One region of the Dactylosporangium salmoneum genome, then DNA from elsewhere that is predicted to be linked to it. Evidence: riboswitches for the same ligand, from Rfam matches in the RefSeq annotation. Region 1 holds a riboswitch; each other region holds the start of a gene.

Region 1 (3,881 bases):
ACCGAGCTGTCGCTGCTGGTGCTCGCCGAGACGCTCATCCTCATCGGCGGGCGCTTCGACCTGTCGCTGGAGTCGACCGTCGGGCTCGCCCCCGCCCTCGGCGTGGCGCTGGTCATTCCGGCCGCCAGCCACGGCCTCGGCACCGAGTGGGCCACCGCCCTGGCCGTGCCGCTGTGCCTGCTCGCCGGCGTGCTCGTCGGCGCGCTGAACGGGGTGCTCATCCTGCGCTTCGGGCTGTCGGCGTTCATCGTCACGCTCGGCATGCTCATCACGCTGCGGGGCGTGCAGATCGGCATCACCGGCGGGCAGAGCCTCTTCGACCTGCCGCCGTCGGTGATGTACCTCGGCAACACCGCCTGGCTGGGCCTGCCCCTGTCGATCTGGGTGTGCGCGGTGATCTTCGCCGCCGGCATCGCCGCGCTCGGCTGGTTCCGCCACGGCCGGGCCGTCTACGCCATCGGCGGCAACACCGACGCCGCCCGGGCCGCCGGCATCCGCACCGACCGGGTCATGTACGCGGTCTTCATGATCGCCGGCCTGCTCGCCGCGCTGGCCGGCCTGCTCATGACCGGCCGCCTCGGCTCCATCGCCGCCGCACAGGGCGACGGCATGATCTTCAAGGTGTTCGCCGCCGCGGTCATCGGCGGCGTGAGCATGAACGGGGGCAAGGGCACCCTCTTCGGCGCCCTGTGCGGCGTGCTCGTGCTCGGCCTGGTCGAGAACGTGCTCACCCTGGCCGGCGTCTCGGCGCAGTGGATTCAGGCGGTGTACGGCCTGGTCATCCTCGTCGCCCTGGTGCTCGCCCGTCTCACGACGGGCCGCGCCCAGGACTGAGCCGCCCGGCCTCAGCGGTGGCCGGTGCCGTTGCAGCCGGTGCAGCGCACGTAGCCGGTGCCGCCGCAGAAGTGGTGGTTCTGGGGGCGGCCGTCGGCGTCGTAGACGTAGCCGCCGTTGCAGGTGTCCGCCTGCTTGCCGCTGCCGCCGCAGCTGCCGCACAACGGGGGCGGCTGCGGCGGCTGCCACGGCTTCGCCGGCTCCCACGGCTGCGCCGGCGGGGGCTCGGAACCGCCGCCGGAGACGTTCCTGCCGCGGCGGTTGCCGGCCACCACACCGACGACGATCGCCAGGATGATGGGGCAGAGGCACACCAGGCCGCAGCCGAACAGCTGACCGAGCGAGTAGGCGTCCATGGGGTCCTCCCGGCCCGGGCACCGCACGAAGTGGCGTGACGATGATGGCGGCGGCAGGCCCGCGCGGCCATAGACCGTGCGGGCGATGGGGCGCGTCCCCCGTTCAGGTTCAGGTCTTCGTTAAGTCCCTCTTAGATCCCCGCTGGGCGGTTTCGCCGCCCGAGCCTTCCCGTTACGTTGGGTCGTGGCCTGGCCGGCCGTCGTCGCCCAAACCCCGGGTGGCCCGGGCAGGCTCCGCCGAGTCGCGTGCGCGCGAGCCGGGGACCCATCAATCCCCATCGGGGTGAATCCGCGGAACCCGCGGTAGGGCGCGCCTTCTTCTCGCCCGAACCCGTCAGCTAACCCGGTAGGCGGCGGGAAGAAGGAACCTGCTGTGTTCAACGGACGGACGGCGCTGCGCGCCGTGGTGGCCGGGCTGGCGGTGGCGGCGATGGTCGCGCCCGCGTGCGCGGCCCACGCGGACCCGTCACCGGAAGAGATCCAGGCCCAGATCGACAAGGGCAACAAGGAAGTCGAGCTCGTCGTCGAGCAGTACAACAAGGTCAACGGCGATCTCGAGGCGACCCAGGCGGCGATCGCGAAGGCGCAGGCCGACCTGGCGCCGCTGCAGACCAGCATGGACGCGGCCCGGGAGAACGCCGGCCGGGTCGCCGTCGGCGCCTACAAGACCGGCGGCAGCCTCGGCACCTGGTCGCTCATGCTCGGGGCGGCCTCGTCCGACAGCTTCACCGACCGGGTCGGCACCCTCGAGCAGATCTCCCGCAGCCAGCAGCGTGACCTCGACGCGTACAGCGCGGCCAAGGGCGCGGTCGATGCGGAGCAGCGGCGGCTCAACGACCAGCTCGCCGCGCAGAGCCGGCAGAAGACCGAGCTGGAGACCCGGCGCAAGCAGATCGAGGGCGACATCGCCCGGCTCGACCAGATGCAGCGCAAGGCCGAGCAGGCCGCCGCCGCGGCGGCCGCGAAGGCCCAGACGAAGACCACCCCGGCCAACCCGGCACCGAACCCGGGTCCGCCGCCGGCGGTCTCCGGCGCGGCCGGCAAGGCGGTCTCCTACGCGTGGGCCCAGCTGGGCAAGAAGTACGTCTGGGGCACCGCCGGGCCGGACACCTTCGACTGCTCTGGGCTGACCATGATGGCCTGGAAGGCGGCCGGGGTGACGCTGCCGCACAACGCGGCCGAGCAGTACTCCCGGGTCAAGCACATCTCCCGCAGCCAGCTCGCCCCCGGTGACCTGGTGTTCTACAACGGGCTCGGGCACGTCGGCATCTACATCGGCAACAACCAGATCATTCACGCGCCGAACAGCCGGACCGTGGTGAAAGTGGCCCCGATCGACATCGACACGCTCTACGGCTACGGCCGCCCGTAACGCCCCGCACCGCCTCCAGCACGGCCCGTCGCACCCGCGGCGGGCCGTGCTGTGTTGTTCAGCTCTTGACGTCCCACATAAACGGGCGTAAACAAAGCTGAAGCAAAACGAAACGGCGGTGAAACCACATCATGTACGCCGAGGAGCGCCAGCAGGCCATCGTGCGGATCGCCCGCGAGCAGGGGCGGGTCGACGTGGCCGGGCTGGCCGACGAGCTCAATGTCACGTCGGAGACGATCCGGCGCGACCTCACCACCCTCGAACGGGCCGGGGTGCTGCGCCGGGTGCACGGCGGTGCCATCCCGGTCGAGCGCATCGGCTTCGAGCCGGCCCTCGCCGCCCGCGACGCCGTGCTCGTCGAGGAGAAGGAGCGCATCGCCAAGCTCGCGCTCGCCGAGGTGCCCGAGGAGGGCGCCATCATCCTCGACGCCGGCACCACCACCATCAAGCTGGCCCACCTGCTGCCGGCCGACCGGGAACTGACCGTGGTGGTCAACTCCCCGGTGATCGCCACGGTCCTCGGCACCCGCACCAACCTCAACGTGCTGCTGCTCGGCGGGCGGGTGCGGGGCAAGACCCTCGCCACCGTCGACGACTGGTCGCTGCGGCCCCTCGCGGACCTGTACGTCGACGTGGCCTTCCTCGGCACCAACGGCATCTCGGTCGAGCGTGGCCTCACCACCCCTGACCCGGCCGAGGCCGCGGTCAAGCGGGCGATGATCCGCGCCGCCCGGCGCACGGTCCTGCTGGCCGACCACACCAAGCTCGGCAACGACTACCTGTCCCGCTTCGGCGATCTGTCCGACCTGGACCTGTTCGTCACCGACAGCCGCGCCGACACCGACCTCGCCGGCGACATCGAGGCCGCCGGCGTCCGGGTGGTGCGGGCATGATCGTCACCGTCACGCTCAACCCCAGCCTGGACCGGGCCATGGAGGTGGGACGGCTCGCCCGGGGTGAGGTCATCCGGGCCCGCGAGGCCCGCCTCGACCCCGGCGGCAAGGGCGTCAACGTGTCCCGGGCGCTGCTGGCCAACGGCGTGCCGTCGGTCGCGGTCCTGCCGTGCGGCGGGGACGAGGGCGGCCAGCTGGTCCGGCTGCTCGAGGCCGAGGGCGTCGAGGTCCTCGCCGTGCCGATCGGCGGCCGGACCCGCTCCAACCTCACCTTGGCCGAGCCCGACGGCACCGTGACCAAGGTCAACGAGCCCGGGCCGCGGCTCGTGCGGGCCGAGTTCGACGCCGTCACCGACGTGGTGCTGGCCCGGGCCGGCAGCGCCGACTGGGTCGTGCTGTGCGGCAGCGTCCCGCCGGGCCTCGGGT
Region 2 (3,881 bases), on a different contig from region 1:
GCTCGGCCAGACCCACGGCAGTCCAACGGCAGCTACACGCGGGTCCGGCTCTTCGTCACCGACATCATCCTGCTCGGGCTGGCCCTCGCGGTCGCCGCCGCGCTGCTGCTGACCCGCTCGGTGCTGGCCTCGGCCCGGCGCATCAGCGGCGTGCTGCACGCCGGGGACCGCACCCGGCGCATCGGCGCGAACCCCGACACCAGCGAGATCGGCGACCTGGGCCGGCAGCTGGACCAGATGTTCGAGGCGATGCAGGAGCAGGAGGACCACCTGCAGCGCGAGCGGTCTGCCAAGGAGGCCCAGCTGGTGCGCAACACGGTGCGCCAGCAACTGGCCGAGCAGAGCACCCGCCGGCGGGCCGGGGAGATCCTCGAACAGACCAGCGAGGCGGTGCTCACCGAGCTGCGCAACGTCATGGCCCAGGCCGACGCGGTGCTCGACGCGGCCGACTCGATCGAGCGGCAGGCGTCGTCGGCGCACGAGGTCACCCGTACCGTCGTCGGCCGGGCGTCCACCGTGGACACCGTCGTCGGCGCGGTCAACGCGAGCCTGGGGCGGGTCGACGGGATCGCCACGCTCATCGCCGGCATCGCCGGGCAGACCAACCTGCTCGCGCTCAACGCGACCATCGAGGCGGCCCGGGCGGGCGCCGCCGGGCGCGGCTTCAGCGTCGTGGCCGGCGAGGTGAAGGCCCTGGCCTCCAAGACCAAGGACTCCACCGACGAGATCGCCACCACGGTGGAGGCCCTCGGCGCGGACGCCGCCGCGATGGCCTCGGTCATCGCCGACATGAGCGACGGCGTGGTCTCCGTCGGCGGCGTCACCGCCGAGCTCAACGACGTCTCGGTGCGCCAGCGCGACGTCGTGCACCGGCTGGTGCAGAGCGTCCGCGAGGCGGTCGGCCGGGTCGAGGCGCTCAACCAGGTGACGGACCGCCTCGAGCGGCGCCGGCACAGCCGGGCCGCCGTCGAGGGCCGCACGACGATCCGCGTCGGCGAGCGCAGCCACGACGTGGAGATGCTCGACCTCAGCATCAGCGGGATGCGCTGCTCGATCGTGCCGGAGTGGCACGTGAGCGTCGGCGGCCGGGTCGAGCTGATCCTGGAGCTCGGCGACGAGCGCATCCCGGCCCGCGGCCGCGTCGTGCGCATCATCAACGGCGACTACGGCGAGGAGGCCGGGATCGAGTTCGAACAGCTCGACCCGGCCGCCCAGGCCCGCATCGAGGGCTTCCTGGACCATCTCCTGCGCCTGGAGCCGGCCCAGGAGATGGTCGCCGACTGACGTTTGCCGGGCGCTACGCCGAGTAGCCCCGGGCGGCGATCCAGTTGGCCATGTTCCAGGTCGACATCCAGTAGGTGCGCGGGCCGAACATGCCCGACGGGTCGGCGACCTGCACCGCCCGGCCGCGGTCGCGGTAGCCGACCAGCGTGATGTAGTGGCCGCCGGAGAACTCGTGGTAGACGCCGCTCGCGTCGGTGGCGCCGCCGACGATGTTGGCCACCACGGCCCGCCCGCCGCTCATCGCCGCGACGACGTCGCGCTGCAGCCGCTCGGCCTGGGCGCCGGTGGCCTGCTGGCCCGGGATCCAGTGGGTCTGGTACTCGTCCTTGCCCAGCACCCCGTTCATCGCCCGGGTCACGTCGGCCGCCGAGTTCGTGCCGTTGACCGTGGTACCCAGGCGGGAGGCGACATCGCCCTGCGACATCGAGACGCCAGAGGAGGTCAGCGCCATGCGGGTCGAGGCCGGGCCGCAGTAGTAGTAGTTAGGCTGGAACTGGAAGTCGTAGTCGACGCTGTGCTCCTCCGGCGCGGTCAGCAGCGGGTCCGGGGCGGGCGGGTCTGCCGGTTTGCCGGGGGCGGCGGTGGCAGGTGCGGGCACGGCCGCCGCGGCGACGTGGGCGTCGGCCGGGTCGGACGTCTCGTGGAGCACAGCGGCCGTTGTCACGGCGGCGGCGAGCATGGCGGCCGAGCCGATCAGCGCGGGGATCGGCCGCCTGGCCAACGCACGCCGACCGGCTTCCGCCCTTCGCGCAAGCTTGGGCAGGTCGAGATCTGGGTAGCGCACAGCGGAACTCCTTCCGGTGCCGCCTACCGGGTTAGCTGACGGATTCGGGCGGGAAAGATCGCCCTACCACCGGACCGTGAGGGCCGGCGGATTCACCCCGGGACTGGAATGGGTCCCCGGCTCGCGTACGCGACTCGGCGGATCAGGGCCGGCGCCACCCGTTCGGATGGCAGAGGGTCCGGCCCGGACGCCGCGACATTACTGAGCGGTATCCGGGCCGGGAACTGGGGTCCGAAATGCTGCGACCAGGCGGTCAGACGGCGGCGAGGTCCATGCCCCGGCGGCCGGTCGGGTTGAGATCGGCCAGCTGGAAACGGTCCGGCCAGGCGCGTTCGTAGTGCTCCTCCGGGAAGTCCGACGGGCTCGATCCGGTCTCGAACGCCGCCCGGACGTCCGCCGCGTAGCGCTCGTTGCGCGGGCACCACGGGGCGGCCGGGATGTACATGACGTTGCCCCAGCCGCGCTGGCGCCGCACCGGCGCGACGCTGTGGATCATGTCGCAGTGCCACCACACGGAGTCCCCGGCGCGTACGTCGGGGATGCCCGCCAGCGCCCGCACGAGCAGCGGGTGCCAGCGCTCGTTGGCCGGGAAGACCTGGTTCACCGTCACGCCGCACATGTCGTCCTCGGGCACGTCGGGCAGCAGCGGGCGCAGCATCAGGTACGCCATCGCCGCCGGAATGGGGACGGTGTGCAGGACGCCCTGGTCGTGGTCCATGTCCGACAGCGCGGTCCAGCCCTGGAAGGTGCGGAAGGCCGAGCACATGGTCGAGCCCGGGTACTGCGGCCCGTCGGTGCGGTAGGCCGCGTCCCAGGGGTCGTAGTCCTGCACCGAGCCGTCGAACAGGTGCCGGAACGCCCGCTGGTAGGACTCGGTCATCCACAGGTCGAGCGTCCCCGGGTCGAGATGCGGGTTGAGGCCGGCCGAGTCGGCGCCCTCCGGCCGGCGGCGGATGCGGTCCGGATAGAGCGAGTCGCGGTCCGGGTCGAACCACCGGACCCCTTCCGAGTCGTACTTCCACTGCCGGTTCAGGAACGCCTGGACCCGCGCCATGCGGTCGCTCGTGCGGGCCTGCATCTGGGCCGGGGACCAGTAGATCGGGTAGATCTCAGGCCGCGAGCCGACGGTGCCGAAGAAGTCGTCGCCGGGGCCCCGGTACTGCTCGAAGAAGCGGTTGCCCTCGACGTACTCGACGATGTTGCGATCCCAGCCCAGCGCCTGGTCGCGATCGAAGTGCCCGCGCACGACCACGCAGCCGCGGCGGTGCAGCAGCTCGGCCTGCTCGGCCGGGACGGTGCCGGCGGCGATGTCGGCGTAGTCGATGACCGGCCAGACCTGCTCGCCGCGGGCTCGCGCCGCCTCGATCTGCTCGACCTCGGCCTCGACGCGCCGCTCGACCGCGGCGAAGACCTCCTCCACGGTGCGCCCGGACGCCGCGATGCGGGCCCGGATCGCGGCCTTGACCTCGCGGATCGCGCCGGACAGGTCCGCCGGCGTCTCCTCCCAGTGCGGCAGGGCTGGTGCAGACACGGCCGCCTCCCTCTCGTTCTAGTCAGGACTCCTTATTTGTATTTTCGACGGTACGCACCCGTCCCACTTCTAGGCAAGACTCCTGACTAGAATCGGCACGTGGACGTTGCCAGGCCGTCGCTGGAGCTGGTCCGCTCGCTGACCGACGAGCACGTGCTGCGCGCGCTGATGCGCCACCGCCGCCTGACCCGGGCAGAGCTGGCCGCGCAGACGGGGCTGTCGAAGCCGACCGCGGGCGAGAGCGTGCGCCGCCTGGCCGAGCGCGGCCTGGTCACCGACACC
Region 3 (3,881 bases), on a different contig from region 1:
CCGAAGTGCAGCACCGCCCCGTTCGCGGCGTTGGCCCACGCGGCGACCGCCCCGGCCGGCTCGCCCAGCGGCAGACGGGACACGAGCAGGTCGCGCGGGCCGCCGATCGGCGTCGCCGGGTCCCCGGCCGCGTCCGGGGGCTCCATCTCGCCCTCGGCGCCGCGGCCCACCTCGAGGAGTTCGCCGAAAGACAGGAGGAGCCCGCTGTCGTACTTGTTCCAGACGCCCGCCTTGTCGAGGTACACGATCCGCAGCAATCCGCCGGGCGCGGCGAGGGCGTCGTCGACCTGCTCCTGCCCCTCGGCGACGAGCACCTTGGCGCCGTCGTCCGCGACGGTGGCCCCGAGCGCCGCGGCCGCGACGGCGGCGTAGAGCCACTCCGGCCGGTTCTGCGAGCGGATCGCGACGCGGTCGCCCGGGCCGACGCCCAGGGCCCGCAGCCCGAGCGCCACCGCCCGGGCGGTCTGCCAGTACCGGGCCCAGGTGATCTCGCGCCAGATGCCGCGGTGCTTCTCCCGCAGGGCGACCCGGTCCGGATCCCGCCCGGCCCGGTCCCGCACGAGCGTGGCCAGGGTCATCGCGCACCCCCCGGATCGGCCGCGGTGTCCCGGACGCCCAGGTAGGCGCGGATCACGTCGGGGTTGGCCTGCACCTCCTGCGGCGTGCCGCAGGCCACCGGCACGCCGAAGTCGACCACCAGGACCCGGTCGGCGAGGTCCATGACCAGGCCCATGTCGTGCTCGACGAGGATCATCGAGATGCCCAGCTCGTCGCGGATGTCGAGGATGTAGCGGGCCATGTCCTCGGTCTCCTCGAGGTTCATCCCGGCCACCGGCTCGTCGAGCAGCAGCAGCTTCGGCTCCATGGCGAGCGCCCGGCCCAGCTCGACGCGCTTCTGCACGCCGTACGGCAGCAGCCCGACCGGCTGCCGGCGCCACCGACCCAGCTCGAGGAGGTCGACGATCTCCTCGACCCGGGCCCGGTTGGCCAGCTCCTCGCGCCGGGCCCGGCCGACCCAGGCGATGGCGGCCAGGGTGCCGTAGCGCATGTGGTGGTGCCGGCCGAGCATGAGGTTCTCCACGACGTCGAGCTGGCGGAACAGCTCGACGTTCTGGAAGGTGCGGGCCACGCCGCGGCGGGCCACCCGGTCGGGCCGCTCGCCGGTGATGTCCACGCCGCCGAGCAGGACCCGGCCCTCCTGCGGGCGGTACACCCCGGAAATCACGTTGAAGATGGACGTCTTGCCGGCGCCGTTGGGCCCGATGACGGCGAACAGCTCGTCGGCCCCGACGGTGAAGTCGACCCCGTCGATCGCCTTGACCCCGGCGAAGCTCAGCCGCACGCCGCTGAAGGTGAGCACGTCGCTCATGCCGTCCACCGCTTCCGCCGCTTGTAGTACTTGACGTCGCGGAAGGAATGGGCGGCGTGCGCGCCGAGGTAGAACTCCCTGATGTCGTCGTCGGCGAGCAGTTCGGCGGCCGGCTTGTCCAGCACGACCCGGCCGTTCTCCAGCACGTACCCGTGCTCGGCCACCGACAGCGCCATGGCCGCGTTCTGCTCGACCAGCAGCACCGCCGTGCCGGCCCGGTTGATCTCCACGATCAGGTCCCGGACCTGCTCCACCATGCGCGGGGCGAGGCCCAGGCTGGGCTCGTCGAGCAGCAGGTAGGCCGGGCCGGACATGAGCGCCCGGCCCATCGCCAGCATCTGTTGCTCGCCGCCGGAGAGGTATCCGGCGACCGCGCCGCGCCGCTGCTTCAGGACCGGGAAGAGCTCGTACATCCGCGCGAGCGTGTCGGCCGCCCCGCGCCGCCGGGTGTGTGCCCCGAGCCGCAGGTTCTCCTCCACCGTCAGCTCGGCGAACGTGCGCCGGCCCTCCATGACCTGGCTCACCCCGCGGCGCACGATCGCGGCCGGGCGCAGCCGGTGGATCGGCGCGCCGGCGAGGGTGACGGACCCGCGCGCGACGGTCCCGTGGTGCACGCCGAGCAGCCCGGACAGGGCACGCAGCAGGGTGGTCTTGCCGGCGCCGTTCGCGCCGAGCAGGGCGACGATCCGGCCCTCCGGGACGGCGAGGTCGACGCCCCGCAGGACGAGCATCACGTCGTCGTAGACGACCTCGAGGTTCTGGACCCGTAGCACGTTCGGACCCCCGAACTATTTGCATCGTCGGTGTAAGAAGTTACGTGTATTTAACCCGTTCCCTGGACAGAATCAAGCCCCAGATCGATGCGTTGCCGACGTCCTGTCACTGTGCGATGCACACAGCCAACCCCCGGTAATACGGACTTTTATACGCAATACCGATCGATGAGGACACGCGGCTTCCACCCGGCGGATGATCACGTTAAGTTAGGCTCTGGCCTGCTCGGCAGTCCGTCATCCACCCCGGATGGCGCCGGGCAAGCGCCGCCGAATCGAGTTCGGCGCGCCGGGCGGATCCATCGACGGCGCGTGATCGAACCGGGGACCCAGAGTGTTCGTGGGGTGAATCCGCAGCGCGCTGCGGTAGGGCGTTTTCCTTCCCGCCCGAACCCGTCAGCTAACCCGGTAGGCGGTAGTCGGTGAAGAAGGGTCATCCTTCCTTGTCCACTGGACACCGGGCCCACCGGTCGGTGCTGCGAACCCTCCTGCTCGGGTTCGTGATGCTCGCGGTGCTCGCACCGAGCACGGTCGCGCACGCCGATCCCACGCTGGCAGAGATCGAGGCCCAGCTCGACAAGTCGAACCAGGACCTCGAGGCCACGATCGAAGCGTGGAACGGCATCAACGCCGACCTGGCGACCACCCAGGCCAAGGTGGCCGACCTGCAGGCGAAGCTCAAACCGCTGCAGGACGGGGTCGACGCGACCAGCGCCAACGTCGAGCAGTTCGCGATCGCCCAGTTCAAGACGGCCGGCAACATGCAGGCCCTCTCGGCCATCCTCAACGCCCGTGACACAGGCTCCCTCATGGATCAGATGTCCATGCTGCAGCAGATCACGCACAGTCAGCAGAAGGACATCGAGAACTACCGCAACGCCAAGAGCAAGTACGACAGCGAGAAGCAGCAGCTCGACGAGCTGCTCGCCGCGCAGACCACGCAGAAGTCGGACATCGAGAACAAGCGCAAGCTGATCGAGGGCGACATCAAGAAGCTGCAGGATCTGCAGAAGAAGGCCACCGCCGCGGGCTCCAAGAAGGTCAACCCGCCGGCGTACAACCCGGGCACACTGCCCCCCGCCTCCGGCAAGGCCGGCGCCGCCGTGGCATACGCCAAGGCGCAGCTGGGCAAGCCGTACGTGTTCGGCGCCGCCGGACCGAACAGCTTCGACTGTTCGGGTCTGACCATGGCCGCCTGGAAGGCCGCGGGCGTGAGCCTCACGCACCAGGCGTCCCGGCAGTTCTCGGAGATCGCGGCGCACTACAGGACGAGCACGCTTCCGTTCGACAAGCTGGAACCAGGCGACCTGATCTTCTACAACGGCCTCGGCCACGTCGGGATCTACGTCGGGAACAAGTCGATCATCCACGCGCCGCACACCGGCACGGTCGTGCAGTACGCCTCGGCCACCGTGGACAGCGTGTACGGCTGGGCGCGCCCGCAGTAGCGCTCCCCCACCCGCTTCACCAAGACGCCATGCCCTTCATGATGGAGGGCATGGCGTCTTGGGATCCGGGGCAGTACAACCGTTTCGCCGAGGAGCGGGCGCGGCCCTTCCACGAGCTCGTCGCGCGCATCCCGACCACCGCGGCGGTCGCCGTGGCCGACGTCGGCTGCGGGCCGGGCAACATGACCGCGACCCTGGCCGAGCGCTGGCCCGACGCCGCCGTCCTCGGCCTCGACTCCTCGCCGGACATGATCGCGGCGGCGGAGCGGTTCAAGTCGCCGCAGCTGCGGT

The links. Region 1 has a riboswitch for cyclic di-AMP ahead of ABD352_RS41245 (C40 family peptidase). Riboswitches for the same ligand answer to the same signal wherever they lie in the genome.
Region 2: linked by a shared signal. The riboswitch ahead of ABD352_RS32730 (C39 family peptidase) and the one ahead of ABD352_RS41245 (C40 family peptidase) in region 1 are both predicted to bind cyclic di-AMP.
Region 3: linked by a shared signal. The riboswitch ahead of ABD352_RS16470 (C40 family peptidase) and the one ahead of ABD352_RS41245 (C40 family peptidase) in region 1 are both predicted to bind cyclic di-AMP.

Annotation. Positions count from the first base shown of each region.
Region 1 is NZ_BAAARV010000081.1:101,510-105,390, forward strand. It holds gene ABD352_RS41235 (ABC transporter permease) at 1-834, shown strand, start outside; gene ABD352_RS41240 (hypothetical protein) at 846-1,190, opposite strand; cyclic di-AMP (ydaO/yuaA leader) riboswitch at 1,416-1,558, shown strand; gene ABD352_RS41245 (C40 family peptidase) at 1,564-2,562, shown strand; gene ABD352_RS41250 (DeoR/GlpR family DNA-binding transcription regulator) at 2,694-3,455, shown strand; gene pfkB (1-phosphofructokinase) at 3,452-3,881, shown strand, end outside.
Region 2 is NZ_BAAARV010000063.1:19,551-23,431, forward strand. It holds gene ABD352_RS32725 (methyl-accepting chemotaxis protein) at 1-1,284, shown strand, start outside; gene ABD352_RS32730 (C39 family peptidase) at 1,298-2,068, opposite strand; cyclic di-AMP (ydaO/yuaA leader) riboswitch at 2,074-2,218, opposite strand; gene ABD352_RS32735 (YbiU family protein) at 2,322-3,599, opposite strand; gene ABD352_RS32740 (winged helix-turn-helix domain-containing protein) at 3,699-3,881, shown strand, end outside.
Region 3 is NZ_BAAARV010000025.1:174,817-178,697, reverse strand. It holds gene ABD352_RS16485 (AMP-binding protein) at 1-578, opposite strand, end outside; gene ABD352_RS16480 (ABC transporter ATP-binding protein) at 575-1,369, opposite strand; gene ABD352_RS16475 (ABC transporter ATP-binding protein) at 1,366-2,100, opposite strand; cyclic di-AMP (ydaO/yuaA leader) riboswitch at 2,401-2,572, shown strand; gene ABD352_RS16470 (C40 family peptidase) at 2,586-3,590, shown strand; gene ABD352_RS16465 (methyltransferase domain-containing protein) at 3,641-3,881, shown strand, end outside.